Regions from separate parts of the Halomonas sp. 7T genome, predicted to be linked through region 1. Evidence: predicted binding sites of a transcription regulator. Region 1 holds the regulator's gene; each other region holds the start of a gene.

Evidence for each region. Region 1 encodes FliA, which starts transcription of late flagellar genes. Its sites were predicted from a motif close to CTAAAGTTNNNNNNNNNNCNGCCGATA; they were not measured.
Region 2: the regulator FliA is predicted to act here: its motif matches at 2,041-2,067, upstream of LOS15_RS07995 (DUF4019 domain-containing protein).
Region 3: the regulator FliA is predicted to act here: its motif matches at 1,947-1,973, upstream of fliD (flagellar filament capping protein FliD).
Region 4: the regulator FliA is predicted to act here: its motif matches at 2,293-2,319, upstream of LOS15_RS15370 (flagellin).

Annotation. Positions count from the first base shown of each region.
Region 1 is NZ_CP087112.1:2,855,362-2,859,574, forward strand. It holds gene LOS15_RS13335 (sensor domain-containing diguanylate cyclase) at 1-526, opposite strand, end outside; gene LOS15_RS13340 (flagellar motor protein MotB) at 547-1,221, opposite strand; gene LOS15_RS13345 (motility protein A) at 1,226-2,041, opposite strand; gene LOS15_RS13350 (RNA polymerase sigma factor FliA) at 2,081-2,782, opposite strand; gene LOS15_RS13355 (flagellar protein FlhE) at 2,810-3,247, opposite strand; gene LOS15_RS13360 (hypothetical protein) at 3,320-3,886, opposite strand; gene flhF (flagellar biosynthesis protein FlhF) at 3,883-4,213, opposite strand, start outside.
Region 2 is NZ_CP087112.1:1,719,159-1,723,371, reverse strand. It holds gene LOS15_RS08015 (DEAD/DEAH box helicase) at 1-52, opposite strand, end outside; gene LOS15_RS08010 (tetratricopeptide repeat protein) at 283-705, shown strand; gene LOS15_RS08005 (DUF1456 family protein) at 716-1,186, shown strand; gene LOS15_RS08000 (class I SAM-dependent DNA methyltransferase) at 1,183-1,938, opposite strand; gene LOS15_RS07995 (DUF4019 domain-containing protein) at 2,112-2,519, shown strand; gene LOS15_RS07990 (alternative oxidase) at 2,717-3,358, opposite strand; gene LOS15_RS07985 (NfeD family protein) at 3,625-4,213, shown strand, end outside.
Region 3 is NZ_CP087112.1:2,634,906-2,639,118, forward strand. It holds gene LOS15_RS12280 (YeeE/YedE family protein) at 1-96, opposite strand, end outside; gene fliD (flagellar filament capping protein FliD) at 427-1,830, opposite strand; gene fliD (flagellar filament capping protein FliD) at 2,063-3,415, opposite strand; gene LOS15_RS12295 (hypothetical protein) at 3,667-3,996, shown strand.
Region 4 is NZ_CP087112.1:3,271,641-3,275,853, reverse strand. It holds gene LOS15_RS15375 (BCCT family transporter) at 1-1,381, shown strand, start outside; gene LOS15_RS15370 (flagellin) at 1,411-2,232, opposite strand; gene folK (2-amino-4-hydroxy-6-hydroxymethyldihydropteridine diphosphokinase) at 2,342-2,809, opposite strand; gene LOS15_RS15360 (SDR family NAD(P)-dependent oxidoreductase) at 3,041-3,787, shown strand; gene ybiO (mechanosensitive channel protein) at 3,870-4,213, opposite strand, start outside.

The DNA of each region.
Region 1 (4,213 bases):
GTTGGCCAAGCAGCGTCGGTAGGTTGTCATCGCGCGCTTCGGCGACAATAAGACCGTGCCAGTCGCTGTCAAAATGGCAGATCGTCACACGGTCATGACCGGTCAGCTCTTGAACAGTCCGCACCAGGTAGTCGAGCAGCTCTTCTTGGTGGCTCGCTTCTGTCAGCCTCAGCAAGCGATCATTCACGGTGCCTAATAGACGCCGTTTAGCGATAGGTGTGAGTGGTTCAACTTCCACCACAACGTAGGCGCCTGAACGGTAGGCATAAAGCTGAAAACGCGTTGCACTCGCCGGACGCGTAAAGGTTAACGGCCCAGCTAGACGTTGTTGGCCTTTTAGTTCCCGGCGCAGCCGCTGGCTCAAGCGCTTACCCAGTACACCCGACAGCGTTTGAACACGGTCGTGGGTAACGGCCGTGCCAACGAGTGCCGCCAGGTTGCTACTGACAGCTTGAATCCGCCAACTGTCCGCATCCAGCACCAGCAGTGCGCCAAACGACTGAAGTAAAGGGTGATACTTCGACACAAAAATAGCCTCGAAAAAATCTATTCACCCTCAAGCTGCTGTTTTAGCAACAGCTCAACGCGACGATTGGCTGCTCTACCTTCTAGCGTCGCGTTGCTTTCCATGGGTTGGGTATCGGCATATCCGACCGCCCGCATTCGTGAAACAGCGATTCCCTGGCGTTCAAGGTGGCGAACAACCGCAATCGCGCGACCTACAGAAAGCTCCCAATTCGACGGGAATCGTGACGTAGCAATGGGTATATTATCAGTATGTCCTTCTACCGAAATTTGACCTTCAAAAGCCTCAAGCGTGGCTGTCAGGCTTTCTAGCACATTTTGCCCTTGGGGCGTGAGCACAGCATCGCCACTGGGGAACAAAAGGCTATCATCGATACGCAGGGTGACGCCTTCCCGGCCCTGGGAAACGCTGACACCAGGAATGTTTAGCCCCGCCATTTGTGGCCGCAGCCCTTGATGACGCGGCTTGATACCCGTGGCCAGGGTCGCAAGGGGCAGCGATGTAATCGCGCTGGCCAAGCGCATGTTGTCGCTATCCGATGCCTCCCCGCCCCCTGGTGGCGTTAACGCCAGCAGTAGCACAAACAGGGTGATCAACAGCGTTAAAACGTCCAGATAGCTCGTTAACCAGCTCTCATCCCCCTCGCCTTCGGCAATGGGCATTTCCAGCGCATGACGGGCTTCACTATTCAGCATGGCGCTACCCTTTTGTCGATGGGCTAGGCGCTTCGCGCGGCTTCACGTTAGCGTCGCGGATTTCATCGTGGTAGTTAGCAACAAATGAGTTCAGTGTTTCTTCAATAAACGAAGGCAGGCGGCGCTTGGTAATCAGCGATATGCCTTCGAGCACCATGTTCATGGTGATAAGGCGCTCTTCGGTGCGCCGCTCCAGCTTAACGGCAACCGGCTTAAACACTAAGTTGGCGAGCAAAATGCCATAAAACGTGGTGAGCAAGGCAACGGCCATGCGCGGTCCAATGACTTCTAGGTCGCCTGCATCCATGACTTCAAGCATATTGACCAACCCCACCAAGGTGCCAATCATGCCAAAAGCAGGCGCATAGGTGGCCATCGTGCGGAAAATTTGTGCCTCTGCATGTTCTCGCGCTTTTAACCGTGCGATGCGCCAGCGCAGCATATCGAAAATCTCATCCTCTTTGGTATTCGCAATCACCAGCTGAATACCCGTGCGTAGAAATGGATTTCGGGTATGTTCTAGCTCTTTTTCCACCGCTCGCACGTCGCCTTTAAACCATAGCCGAGACATCGATACCAGCTCATTAATGTCGTCTCGCACGTAGGTGTTTTCACGACGAAACACTAAACCGACCAAGCGCACGACCCTGAGCACTTCTTTCAGTGGGTAGCTGATAAACGTCGCCGCCAGCGTGCCGGTGATGACAATCGCAAGGCCTGGCAAATTCAGAAAGCTTTCGGGGGACTCTGCGGTAAAAAACAGTACGCTGACAAGCAGTAGGATGCTGGCAGATATACCGATTAGCGTAGATGGATTCATCAACGGCTCCTCGCCGGGTTCAAATACGTGAGTGAGAGATTAATGGGCATCGTGCAGGCGGGCGCGTAAACGGCTAACAGCCTGACTATGCAGCTGGGAAACACGCGACTCCGTCACGCCCAGCACAGCACCCACCTCTTTTAAATTCATCTCTTCTTGGTAGTACAGCGCCATTAACAGCTTTTCTCGCTCGGGCAGCGCCTCAATCGCTTCAATCAGGGCTTGCCGCTGCTGGGCACCCAGCAGCTGGTCAAACAGCCTATTGCCAGCGTCGCCGCCGCTAGGCTCTCCACCCTCTCCGACAAGCTCTTCAAACGGCAGCAGCTGGCCGCTATTGGTATCATTAAGCAGCTGCTGATAGTCGCTAAGCGGCATCCCTAAGTCACGGGCAATCTCCCCCTCGTCGGGCGCGCGGCCTAGCTGTTGCTCTAGCCGACGCACCGCCTCATCCATTGCCCTAGCCGAACGCCGCACGCTGCGGGGAAGCCAATCGCGCGTGCGTAGCTCGTCCATCATCGCGCCACGGATTCGCTGGCTAGCAAAGGTCGCAAAAGTCGCGCCCTGGGCCGCATCAAAACGCCCAAGGGCTTCTAATAACCCCACCATCCCCGCCTGGATCAGATCATCTAGCTCGATACTTGCGGGCAGTCTCACCTGCAGCGTTAAGGCCTGACGTCTCACCAGCGGCATGTATTGCGTTAACAGCTCACTCTGTTTGATCCTGCCTTGTGCTGTATACATCCTCGTGCCTCGCGGCTGAACTACTTGTTACTGGTAATTCACGATTGCTTGTAGCCCCTGTATCCGCACCGGCCGCTGGCCAGGCATTAAGGCAAAACGAAAATACAGCGGCGCATCGGCGTGCTTACCTGCCAATGCCAGGGTAGTGCCTCGCATGCTGTTCAGTGGAACGCACTGTTCTGGGTGGCATAGCCACGCATTGACCAGCGCCGCGGGTGGTGCCTCATACCGCCATTGAATCCTGTCGATGACGGCATTGCCCACTTGCGCTGCATTCGGTGCCACGATGGGGCCGCTGCTGCTGACCCTATCGCTCATGGCAACCATGACGCTGGGAACGTGACTGCTCCAACTGCCAGGCGCTGCCTGCACGTGACTGGCTAGCGCCATGGCGCTAAGCATTATCAGCAGAATCAGCGCGACAATTTTTAATTTCATTCTGCCTTGCTGGCGTTGTCGCTGCATAGGTTCCCCCGGTAACGCTGATAGGCAGTGGCCTCTGCCAATACCCGCTGACTTATGAGCGCTGCGGCTCCCTTATCGAGCAAGCAACAGCAGCTCGGTGTCTAAATAACTTGCGGCTGCTTCTCGCAAGTTATCGAGTAATCCTTGGCGTGGCAAGTGAGGTTCATGTAGCGCCAACAGGCGCTTTGGGCCTTTGTTGTCATGCACTTGCCGCAAAATTCGATACATGGACATAAACGCATCCGCATCGCTATTAACCCACAATGCCCAGCGTGAATAACGGGCCGATAGCAATGGGAGGTTAGCGGTTGCAGGATCAACCAAATGTATGTCCCAGTCATCAGGGTTTCCAGCCCAGCGACGCCCGAGCGCCGACCATTGGCTGAGGCGACTTTTGACTTTATTCACCTGATATTGATGGGAGGATAAGCCCACCACAACTAGCGGCTGCTTCACCGCTGGCGGTACCTCTACGGTAGGCTGCATCGCGGATACAGCATAAGCAGAAGCCGCTTCCTGTGAGACAGGTGCGGCGGGAGATGCCTCAGCCATTAGCGTATCTTCAGGCATTTCTCCACGCTGCTGGCGCTGTAAATCTGCCCATTTACGCAGCCCTGCCGCCTGATCCTGGCTGCTCATACCACGCCCTCTCGGCTAACGCTGCCTAGCTGGCGAATCGCATCACGGGCCATAAAGGCATGAATTAAGCCATCAAGCAAAGCGGTATCTCGCCGCTTCCGCTGGGTACCTAGCAGCAACATAATATCGGTACGCAGCGCCAAAGCAGCGTCATCGTCAGCACTGTCTAAATGCCCTGCCACGGCAGCAGCGCCGCTGGCCATTAGCAAGCGCACTTCTGTACTGATATCACCGCTATCGGCTTCTTTAAGCTGCTGCCATGCGCGCTTGGTCAAGGCAGTGACGCCTTCGCCTTGCAGCTGGGTCGCCAGCAGAGAAACTGCTTCT
Region 2 (4,213 bases), 1.1 Mb from region 1:
CAGCAATGGCTTGAACTAGCGGGCTGGATAAGCCTAGTTTTGAGAAGGGCATTAGTAGCTCTGACAAAGGTCGTAAGGGGTGTCGAAAATAAAAAGTGGTGCAGCATAGCGTAAAATTAGCAGTTCGTAGCTCGAATACTCGTTTATTTCCCTCCAACCTTCCCCCGTACCCCTATCCCCACAAGGTATAATGCCCTCATTCGCCCAGAAGCCTAGGCTTGTCGGGTTTGTGGTCAGTCTGTTTTTGAGTCATTCGTTTTTAAGCAATAGGGGTAGTGGTCGATGATTAACACCAAAATTTACAAGGCAGTGTATGAGCTCGCCGAAAAGCTGATGAAGGCCGCTGCCAAAGATGACCGCGCCACCTTTGAAGCACTGTACGCCGAGCTACAGGCGATCTGCTCTGAGCACGAGAACACCGAGAAAGACCACCCGGAGCAGTGGGAAACCCTCGCCGACTTTACCGAAGAGCTAGAAGACGCGCTGCCTATCTACCAAAAAGCGCTGGATAAGGCGGTGGCCAAGCAGTCGAACGACCATATTGCGTCGATTGGTTTTTCCATGGCAACGCTGCAAGTGGAACTGGGCGATACTCAAGCGGCCATTGAACGTTTGCAGCAGGCCCAAGCCAGTGCCCACACTATTGAAGATAACGAACTCAAAGCAGAAATTGATGAGCTGCTGGCAACATTAACTACCGGTTAGGAACCTGATTTTGACCAATAACGATATTTTTCGCCGTATCCGCTACACCTTTGATTTAAAAGATAACACCATCGTGGATATCTTCGCGCTGGCAGAAGTGCCCGTTACCCAGCCGCAGGTCACCGCGTGGCTGAAGAAAGACGATGACGACGCTTTCGTGACTATGAAAAACCGGGAGCTGGCCGCGTTTTTAAACGGTTTTATCAGCTTTAAGCGCGGCAAACGTGAAGGGCCAGTGCCTGCGCCAGAGTCGCAGCTCAACAACAACATGGTGTTCCAGAAGCTGCGGATTGCGCTCAACATGAAAGCGGAAGACGTGCTGGAAGTGTTTGATCAGGTGGGGCTGCCGCTTAGCGCACACGAGCTCAGCGCGTTTTTCCGCAAGCCGAGCCATAAGAATTACCGTGAGTGCAAAGATCAAATGCTACGCAATTTCCTGATGGGCATTCAGCTTCAGCTGCGCCCGAACGATAAAGGCTAAGCAAGGCTCTCGCGCTTTACGCACACGAAGATCGCATTGCCTGAGACGTTATCCCAGGGTGTGATGGTCTGGTAGTCGTGCTCAAATACGTGCACCTCGAAGGTGGGCTCCAGCAGGGCGATAAGTTCGCTAAAGCTGACCGCTACCATGGGGTGCTCGTCGTTCCATACCTGCGTTGCCCCTGCCTCTGTTTTCTCAATGCTCAGCCGTAACGACTGCCGCGCCCCTTGGCCGCTGTAGTGCCAACCCGAGCGGAAGCTGAACGTGGCGTTTGCCTGCGTGGCCGTGTGCTTCACGGAGAGCTCGTTATTAATGCGCTGCTTATCCACGCCGTTAAAGTAGAGCACGCCGCCTTCGTTTAACGCGCGGTGGGCGCTGGCAATGCAGGCGCTTAGCTTCTCTAGGCCATCGCTGTAGTGGATGGAGTACAGAAAGCAGGTGATGAGATCCAGCGGCTCGTCGACCTCAAAGCTACTCATGTCTTGCAGTGAGAAGTGCGCCTCTGGGCAGCGTTGGGCGGCGAGATCCAGCATCGGTTGGTTAATATCCAACCCGCTGCTGGTGTAGCCCGCATCCAGAAAATGGCGCACATGGGGGCCGGTACCGCAGGCTAAATCCAAGTGGCGTTTGCCTTCGTTGCCAAAAATTTGGTGCAGGCGACGAATGGCGTGGCTTTGGGCCTGGTAGTCGATGTCGACGCACATCAAATCGTAGTAGCCGGAAAGGTCGGTGTAGAGTGCGTTGACGGACATAGTGGCCTAATGGTGAGGGCTGAAATAAATGAGAAGGCGCATAGTAAACGAGCGGTTGGGGTTTGAGAAGCAAGATGCCACCGTGGCTAATGAATGCAACGGCTAAAGAATCGCGCTAACTTTCCGATAATGTAAAGAGTCATTAACTTCTCCTGCCGCGAAAAGAGCCCGCCATGCGCAAAGTACTTGCCCTTTGTTTTACCGTTGTTTTGCTTACTCTTCCGACCCTCGCCAAGGCGTCAGTTCAAGCCGCAGAACAAGCTGCGTTAGCCTGGTTGGCCATGATTGATAACGCGGAGTATCAGCAGGCGTGGGAGAACGCTTCGCCGCTGTTACAAGCACCGCTTTCATCGGCCATGCTTCAGCGCACTATTTCGCTGTCGCGGCGGGATCTTGGCGCAGCGCAAGCGCGACGTCGCGTGCGTGTGTCGCAGTACACATCGATGCCCGGCGCACCGCGAGGGGACTACAAGGAGTTTACGTTCCAAACGCGTTTTGAAAATAACCCCAGGGTGATGGAGGTGGTAACGCCCCATCTTGAAAACGGCACGTGGCGCGTGAGCGGCTATTATATTCAATAAGGACAGGTCAGACGTGGCGGAAGTTACAGCAGCGCCGCTGAACCAGCGGCGCCAACTTAACGAGTAGTGGAAACGACTGAGTATCATGATTGAAATAGAACTGCCTAGACAGCGCTATTGATAGAGTTACTGAGAGGGTTATTGAGAAGTTGTTGAGAAAGTTATTGAGAAAGTTATTGAGAAAGTTATTGAGAAAGTTATTGAGAGAGCTGATCAGCAAAATCATGGTTGGTGTCACGATGGCCTGCTTCATCAGCCCTTACCGCAACCACCACCTCACGCAGCCGAGCATCCTGCGGCAAGTTCCAGTAGTCGATAGCGATTTGCGGAGCGGGGATGTTTTCGTATTCGCCGCGATCAATTCCCTCTAGGTACTCGGTGTAGCTATAAACGGCTTCCTCTTCTAAGTAACCCACTACCCGGTGGGCGGTTTTGCTGGAGCAGAGGTAAAGCAAGAAAAACAGGTTAAAGAAAATACCTTGCGCCAACATAATAATGAAACGCTCAAAGCGGTTAGGTTTGGCCACTTCGATAAACGTCATTAAGTGCATGCGCTCATTTTCAGCTTCGTCCAGCAGCGTACGAATCCAGCCGTCGTCATCTTTAATTCGCCGCAAGGCATGTAAATGCTGAATGGCGCCTCCGACCATGCCGGGCACCGCGGCCACCGTTTCTAAAATGACCGCCCGATGGCCATAGCGGCCTGCAAAAAAAGCATCTGCAAAAAAGCGCATGAAACGTACTAACCGATAAGCAATGCGATCAGAAAGTCCGCGTGGTTGATAGTGGGTCTGCTTTGTGTCGCTTTCGGCTGTACGGTCGTTGGTGGTGCGCATCATTATCTTCCTTATCTTAAATGTCCTAGTGGTACGACTTCTGTATAAGAGTCTGGTTCACGCAAGAAATGTAAAGAATGTAAGCATTAGTGCTTACTTTTACTTAATTTATGGCGAGCCCAACCAGGGGTTGCTACGTTAAAGAGGGGTTTTGATATTTACGGCTCTTTTCTGGTCGTCATGGGCTGTATAGGTTTTGTGAAACCAAGTGGTGTTGTAGCGGTCACTGCTGTAGGACTTTGATAATGGCGCAAAGCGCGGGAGTGAATATGCACGCTTTTCCTCTCAAATCGCATTGGCTGTGGGTACTGCTGGTGGGCGTAATGATGGCGGCATTGTCATTCACTTGGCAGGCAGTGGCGCAAAGCAGCGGTGCCAGCGCGCTAGTGCTTAATGTTGAGGGCGCCATTGGCCCAGCCACAAAAGACTATTTTGAGCGGGGCCTTCGTCGCGCTAAAGAGCACGATAGTCAGCTGGTGATTGTTGAGCTTAATACGCCCGGCGGGCTGGTTGAAACGACCCGCGACATGATTCAAACCATGCTTAATTCCGAGATCCCCGTGGCTATGTATGTTTCCCCCAGCGGCGCACGTGCGGCAAGCGCTGGCACTTATCTACTGTATGGTAGCCACGTGGCGGCTATGGCGCCTTCGACCCATTTAGGCTCCGCCACGCCGGTACAGATGGGTGGCTCGGGCTTGCCGGGCAGCGAGGATGATGCGGAAGAAAACGACGACGCTTCAACTAATGCAGAGCGTGAAGGCACTGCGATGGAGCGAAAGGTACTGGAGGACGCTGTTAGCTTTATTCGTGGCTTGGCAGAGCGCCATGGGCGCAATGCTGAGTGGGCAGAGGAGG
Region 3 (4,213 bases), 220 kb from region 1:
CACCACGCCAATGATCAACGCGCCCAGCACAATGGCCGCCGTGGCGAGTATTGGTACGCGATAGTTCATGGGATTCGCAGCAGAGGTTATAGCCATAACTCACCTTTTTAAAACGCCAAAAGCGCCTGCTAAAAGCAGACGCTTGACCGGAGGGTACAATGGATAAAGCCTACCGTTGGCGGTAAAGCGCTGGAAATTCTTTATTTAGCAGTTAATATACCAAAAATGCATATAAAGCATATTGACACCACATAGACATTACGCCAAATGCCTCTAGAACGCTTTGCGTGATGTTAGCTATTAAACTCTACCATCAAACGTATAGGCCACTAGGCGGCCAAATGGCTACCTGGTGGAAAGACAAGCACGTCATCCTCAACATCTTCGTAACGGCTAATCTAAAATGAAAGATGGGTATACTCAGTATTACCTTTTACGCCCCAACTGAGCATCCAGCGCATCGAACTGCTGGGTAAGATAGCTACTCATACTATTCATCTGTGCGATCATGCCATCTAGCTGGCTGAACTGTTTGCGGTATCGAGCAATGGTGCCCTCAATACTTTTTTCCATACGTTCAAATCGATCGTCTAGACTTTTGACGCGATTTTCAGCACCGCTAATCGCCAGCTTAACCACGCCATTGTTGCCCAGCATCTGCTCTATGCTAGTAGTTAGCTTGCCTGCTAAACCGTTGGCTTTTGTATCGCCAGCAAAGAAGTCTTTAAGCGCCTGGGGGTTGTTAGCAACCAAGTCATTTAACTTATCGTCATCTACTTTTAGCTTACCGTCCCGCTGCAGAGTAATGCCTAGCTGGTTGAGAGTGGAAAGCTCGCCACCCTCTGCCCCCCCGGTCAGCACGCTGCGCAGGCGTGATTCAATGGTGCGCACGGTGTTATCGCCGACTAGTTCACCTGCGGTTTCACTGTCGCCACTGAAGCTCGTCAACTTACTGATGGTGCCTTTTAAGTCGTTATACGCTTTTACAAAGCCGTTAATCGCTTCGCGCTGCTTTAGCGTATCGCGCTCTACGTTAATGGTGCTGGCGGCGGCTTCACCTTCGGCAATGCTTAACTCGGCCAAGTTGAGGGTGACGCCCTGAATGGCCCCTTCAATCTGATTTTTGGCACTGGTAATGGTAATGCCGTTTACTTTTAGCTCGGCGTCTTTACCACTGTTCTGGGTGCCAGCACCTTCTGTGAAGGGGCCTGCCACCGCTGCCACAGGGTCTTGGCTAGCATCAATAAAACTAAAGCCATCAATAGAAGCTTTTTCCCCCGTCTCTTTAGAACTTAGCGCCAGTCGGTAGCCTTGGCCGTCGTTGATAATAGTGGCGTTAACACCAGACTCTTTGTTGGCGTTAATGGCATCACGAATCGCGGAAAGGCTGCTGCCGGGGGCAATGTCGATATCGACAGAATCGCCGCTACCAAAATTGAGCCGCATCGCGGTGGCGCCTTGCAGGTCTAGCGCTTCATCTTTTCCTTCAGTAATCCTGCTAGAGGCTAGCGTGCCGGAGGTAGCAAGTTGCGAGACTTCCACCCGGTAGCTGCCAGGCAAGGCACTAGCCGTGGTCGTCGCTTTAACAGCATCACCCCGCACGCTGGCAGAAAGGCTTTGGTAAAGCTTAGGGTCGTTGATTTTCGCAACCGAATCTTGAAACGCATTCAGCGAGGTTTGCAGCTGTCCAAAGGCAGAAATTTTCGCCTGCTGCTGTTTTTTCTGAAGTGTTATCGGCGCGAGTTTGCCCCGCTCAGCCGCTTGAAGCTGATCAAGCAGCCCTGTTAGATCAAGGCCAGAACCAACGCCAAGAGAGGTTATTGTCGCCATGCAGGGTTTCCTCAGTGCAAAAGCTAAACCACGGCTAAGTCAAAAAGCCATTTTCAACAACTAAAACGGCGCACGCTGTCATATTGCGTGCGCACCAGAAAGGCAGATAGTATCTCTATCGACCGAAACGCGTACACCTTTAGCGCTTTTTCAGGCTTTCAAAGAAAGAGTTAAGTCTATCAAATAAAAACGCCTGCTTAGCGCAGGCGTTTCAGATGATGGCTAGCCGCGATTAACGACGGCCCAACTGCGCATCTAGGGCGTCAAACTGTTGAGTGAGGTAATCACTGGTTTGATTCATTTGGGCAATCATGCCATCCAACTGACCAAACTGAGTACGGTAGCGTGAAATGGTCTGCTCGATGGATTGCTCCATACGCGTGTAACGCTCTACCAACGACTCCGAACGGTTTTCAGCGCCAGAAATAGCGCCTGTCACCGTTCCGTTAGAGCTTAACAACTGCTCAAGGGTTTGGTTAACCTGGCCTGCCATGCCCTCATTATCCGCACTACCTGCAAAGAAGGCCGAGAGAGCATCCTGATTGTTAGCAATGGCATCGTCTAGCTTGCCGCTATCAATTTCCAGCGTGCCGTCTCGCTGCAGCGAAATACCGATATCAGTGAGCATGGAGAACTGGCCTTCTACACCGCCACTCAGCACGCTACGTAAACGAGACTCTACCGTGCGCACGGCACTATCACCTAAAAGCTCGCCTGCAGCACCTGTTTCTGCGTTAAAGCTGGTGAGTTCGCCCATGGTGCCTTTCAGATCATTGTAGGCATCGACAAAGCCGGTAATCGCTTCACGCACAGCGCGAGTATCTTGCTCTACCGCTACGGTGCTATCACCTTCAGCCTGAAGATTGAGCGTCACGCCTTGAATCGCTCCGTCAACTTGGTTGGTGGGGCTTGTGATAGTAATGCCGTTAACATTTAATGAGGCATTTTGGCCAGTCTGAATGACCTCAGTATCAGTGGGGGTAACATTGATAACATCATTGAAATTGCTGCTTGAAATCGATGCATCAGCACCGGTTTCAGACGAACTAAGAGTCAAGCGATAACCTTCACCATCATTGATCACTGACGCCAAAACGCCACTGCCCTCCTTGGCATTAATGGCATCGCGGATATCTTCCAGACTATCGCCCTGTTTAACGTTGATATTGACGCTATCTTGCTCTTGGCCTGTGAAATTCAATGTCAGAATGGTGTCAGCATCAACTAACTGAACATCTGATGCATTGATACGCCCCGTGGCTAATGTGCCCGCCGTCGCTAATTGATCGACCGTTACGTTGTAGCTGCCGGGCTGCGCTTCACCATCTGCTGTGGCGGTAATGGCTTCTCCGCCTACATTGGTAGAGAGGCTCTCATAGAGCGAGCTATCATTTAGCGCCGCTGAGGCCGTTTGAAACTGTGAGAGCGCGCTCTTTAGCTGCCCATAGGCAGAAATTTTCGTTTGCTGGGTTTCCAGTTGACGCTCTATGGGTTCCAGCTTGCCCCGCTCAGCCTCCTGCAACTGATCCAGTAAACCATTTAGGTCTAGCCCTGAGCCAATGCCAAGTGATGAAATGGAAGCCATACGATATCGTCCTTTTTTTAACGCCCTCTACTGCTTTGACGCTACTTATATGTTGAAGTCGAGTAATAACTTAATATATCGGCTATTAAACCCTAAACTTAAGCAGTAAAGGCAAATTTTAAGCATTTAATAGTTACCGTATGTAAAGCACAGCCTTGCAGCCTGCTATTTTTAGACCTTGGTCTAACACTCTGATTGCTTTATAATGCACTGCAGCAAGCCCGTTTTGGTTCTGTTTGCAGGAGAAAACTATGTCCTCCCCGGTGTTTCAGCCCGCCCCCCCAGTGGCAACAGCCGCTTACCATGTGCAGCGCAGCCTTCGCCATTGTCTCTCCACCGTTGCCGAACTGCTTTACGACAACGGCTATGTGCTTGAGACCCTCACTTTACCTCAACGCGGCCTCACTCAGCGCGAGCTTAATCAACTGAGCGCGCAGCATGATAACTGGCAAACTTGCCAGCAGGTGCTGACAGAGAGCGAAGCAGCAGAATTTAATGATTATCAGCGTTTTGTGCTCACCGCGATGGGGCGGGAGATGATGTTCGATATGTTTGGTCAAGGCGCGGCAGATTGTGCTTAGCACTTACTGGCTGGATGTCAGTATGTAACGCCGTTTCTACTAAAAACGTTATTTAGTATGCAAAACGCCCGCAGATACTAGTTAAAATCAACTAGCTGCGGGCGATTAATTAATGGCTTAAACAGAACGTACTAAGTTAACGCAGGCCGAGCAGCGACAGAATAAATAAAACCACTACAACTAAGCCTACGATATAAATAATGCTACGCATGACGGC
Region 4 (4,213 bases), 420 kb from region 1:
GGGTAGCTACTTCCAACTACTGCTGCTATTGACCTTTTTTATTGCCATTGGCGTGGCCATTTCCCCTGCATCAACGGCTAAAATCGGCAACCTTGATGCACCAGAAATGAGCACATTTAAGTGGCTATCCATCATTCTGTGCACGCTACTGGCAGGCGGCGGCGTGTTTTTCGCCGCTGGCGAGCCGGTCTACCATTTTGTGGTCACACCCCCGGCGTTTGACACCGAACCCGGTACCGCAGAAGCGGTGTCTGGCGCGCTGGCTCAGTCTTTTATGCACTGGGGCTTTATGGCATGGGCGGTGCTCGGCTCGCTAACAGCGGTCGTACTGGCCCATGCTCACTATGTGAAAGGCCAACCGCTTCAGCCGCGTACGCTGCTCTACCCCGTTTTAGGTGAACGCCTTATGCGCGGCCCTCTGGGCGGCGTCGTTGATGCGTGCTGCGTGATTGCGGTTGTCGCCGGTACGGTCGGCCCGATTGGCTTTCTGGCGACGCAAGTCAGTTTTGGCCTTCATGAGCTATTTGGCCTGCCCGAAGGCTACACCGGTCAGCTAATTATTTTGGCCGTGCTGGGAACTGTTTACGTGCTCTCATCGATGAGCGGTGTCCACAAAGGCATCCAGCTGCTGAGCCGTTTTAATGTGCTGCTGGCGCTGGCGATTGGTGCGGCCATTTTCATCTTTGGCCCCACGCTGTTCTTGGTCAACACCTACGTCGCGAGCATGGGTGCTTACGCGAGTGAGTTCTTCACCATGGCGACCATGACCGCTGAGACCGCTCCGGCGTGGTGGATGCAGTGGTGGACGGTGTTCTTCTTTGCCTGGTTCATTGGCTATGCACCGTTAATGGCCATTTTTGTAGCACGGATCTCACGGGGTCGCAGTATTCGCCAGATGATTCTAGCCGTTGCGGTGCTGGCGCCAATTGCAACGACCGTGTGGTTTACGCTGCTGGGCGGCTCGGGTATCTATTACCAGCTTAACGACGTTATCGACCTCACCGAGGCGTTGAATAACTTCCAGTTTGATGTGGCAACACTTACCGTAGCCCAGGCGCTACCCGGCGGCACCTGGATGGCACTAGCGATTTTGTTATTAACGACCATTTTTGTTGCCACCACGGGAGATTCGATGAGCTACGCCATTGCCGTTGTCGGTGCAGGACATGACGCCCCCAGCCCTTACATCCGCGCCTTTTGGGGCATTGCGATGGCGCTAATGGCGGCGGTGCTGCTGTATATGGGCGCGGGACAGATTGGTGCTCTGCAGCAGTTTATTGTGATCACGGCGATTCCCGTGTCGTTGATTCTACTGCCATCGCTGTGGAACGGCCCTCAAGCCGCCTATGCGATGGCGCGGGAACAGGGCATCATCCAGTAACGCCCACCCCCCTCTGCCTACCGCGCTCCTTAAAGCCCTTCCAGCAGTCGCAAAATCATCTGCGGCTGCTGGTTGGCCTGAGCCAATATCGCGATACCTGCCTGCTGTAGAATTTGTGCGCGGATCAGATTCGAGACTTCCTGTGCGTAATCCGCATCCTGGATGCGCGACCGCGCGGCAGACGTGTTGATAATGTTGGTATTCAGCCCTTCGATAACGCTCTCAAAACGGTTCTGTACTGCACCCATGTAGCTGCGCTGACGGTCAACGCGTTTAAGTGCGTCATCCATAGCAGTGAGCGGATTGTCAGTGGCGCTGCTATCGTTCAGTACGCTAAAGCCTGCCAAACCTAATGCCTGTAGGCTCATCGCTTCAAAGCGAACGCCAATCACATTGCCTGCATTGGCGCCCACCTGGATATTGAGCGTCTTATCGCTTCCCAACAGCCCGATGCCGTTGAAATTGCTTTGCCCTGCCAGGCGCTCAATCTCCTCCAAACGCTGGTCGATTTCCCCCTGGATAGACGCCAGATCGGAGGGTGCATTGGTGCCGTTGGCCGCCTGAACGCTTAGCTCTCGAATGCGCTGCAGATTGTCGTTAATCTGGTTAAGCGTGCCTTCGGCGGTTTGCACCATAGAGATGCCGTCATTGGTGTTGCGGATCGCCTGGTTCATGCCTTTAATTTGTGCCGTCATGCGATTGGCAATCGCCTGACCGGCAGGGTCATCCTTGGCGCTATTAATGCGCAGCCCCGACGATAACCGCTGCATGGCGGTTTGCATCGACTGCTGACTACTGCGCAGATTATTTTGCACCAGTAGCGACGTTAGGTTGGTCGCAAGGCTGATCACGCTCGTTCCTCTAGGGGCTACCCCATCAGCGGTAGATTAACGCTGTGGCAGACACTCTATTATCGGCCAAGGCGCAAAAAAGGTGAGAGTGAGCCGATTAAAAAACGCTTTATAGCGCGCTCGCCGAAGGAGCAATAGTGCGCCCAGTAGCGACCAGCACTTCATCAACCGGGCCGCGCACATAGTCGTGATGATAATAGCCGTTATCAACGACCTCACCATCCCACGCCACAATATCCAAATCCATGGTTCTAGGGCCGGATTTAATCGGGCCACGCACCCGTCCCAAGCGTGCTTCAACGTCTTTCAAGTAAGCACGAAACGCGGCGTAATCGAAGGCCGTGCGCACCAATAACGCTGCATTGAGGAAGTCTGGTTGCTGCTGATAGCCCACAGGCGCGGTGCGAATTGCCTGGGAGTTCGCCACCAGCTCACACTCCTGCTCTAAGATAGCCAGCGCTTGGGCGTAATGATGCTCAGGTTGAATGTTGCTGCCTAACGAGATTAAGCACTCATGTCGCGCTGAATCAGGCGTCGTAGTGAACGGTGTCGTAGGTAACGATGAAGACGAAGGCATAGCGGCATCCCAATGTTAGTGCATATAAGCGACTTATTAACTGCTTACAAAACCGAAGACTCAGAGGCATAACCCGTGCGTAGCGATCAAACCGACTAACGACCCCTAAGAGTAGTCTGCCTGCTATTTTGTTCAAGCTCTGTACAAGATATTGACAAACGCTGCGCTCACGCAGAGAGTCATGAGGAACGCGTCATACGCTGAAACGTTAATCCAATGAGGGAGCCTTATATGAGTTCATCAGCAGCGCTGGTTACTGGCGGCGCGACACGCTTAGGGCGCCACTTCGCCGAAGCCCTGGCCGAAAAAGGCTATGATATCGCCCTACACGTCAACAGCTCGCGTGAAGAAGCCGAAGAGGTGGCGCAAGCTATACGCCACAAAGGCCAAGCGTGTGAGATAGTGCCGTGCAACTTCTTAAGCGATTCGCTGGAAGACCTTGTCGCTGCTGCCAAACAGCACTTCCCAGGCTTAAACCTGCTGTTAAATAGCGCCTCTGCGTATGAACCAGCGCCCATTGCAGGCACCGACCTAGCGATGCTGGAGACGCAATTCAGGGTCAATATGTTCACACCGTTGCTGCTCACACGGCACTTTGCGGAAGCCGTGGAGAGCGGGCAGGTCGTCAACATCATTGACAATAAAGTGGCCTACCACCAATACCCTTATGCCGCCTATTTACTGTCGAAGAAGAGCCTTGCCGATATGACGCGCATGGCAGCGCTGGAGTTTGCGCCACGGCTACGCATCAACGGCATTGCCCCGGGCGTCGTGCTGCCCGCCTCTCAGCGCACCAGCGACTATATACAGTGGCGCATAGACGGCATCCCGGTGGATCATCAAGGCAGCCCCGCGCACCTTGTACAAGCGCTGCACTACTTATTGGACAACGACTTTGTGGCCGGACAAATACTGTTTGTGGATGGTGGAGAGTCGATCAATTTAGAAGGGCGTCATTCTGAAAACTACCCAGGTTAGTTTTCTTTGAAACCCTCCCAACGCACTGGGGCAGCCCTAAGGCGGCCCCAGTATTAACGCGCTAATCGATCAGCGCTTCGCGTTACACGTCGTCCACATCATCATGATCCGGTTTTAGATGATCAGGCTCATTGGTGGCCTGAGCCGACGCGCCTGAAGATGGCTCACCTTGCTGACCGACAGGCGAGGTTTCCACCTTTTTACGCTCCGCCGTGGAGTCCAATACACGCACATTGGCAGGGGGCGTTTTACCGCCCTTGGTTTCCCCAAAGTAGAGCGTGGTATGCGGGAACGGAATCTCGATACCGGCCGCATCAAAACGCAACTTCACCAACCGGTTATAAGCACGCCCTACACCCCACTGGTCGCCCGGCGTTGTTTTGATCACCACACGGATATTGACGGAGCTATCTGCCAGTGCGGTAA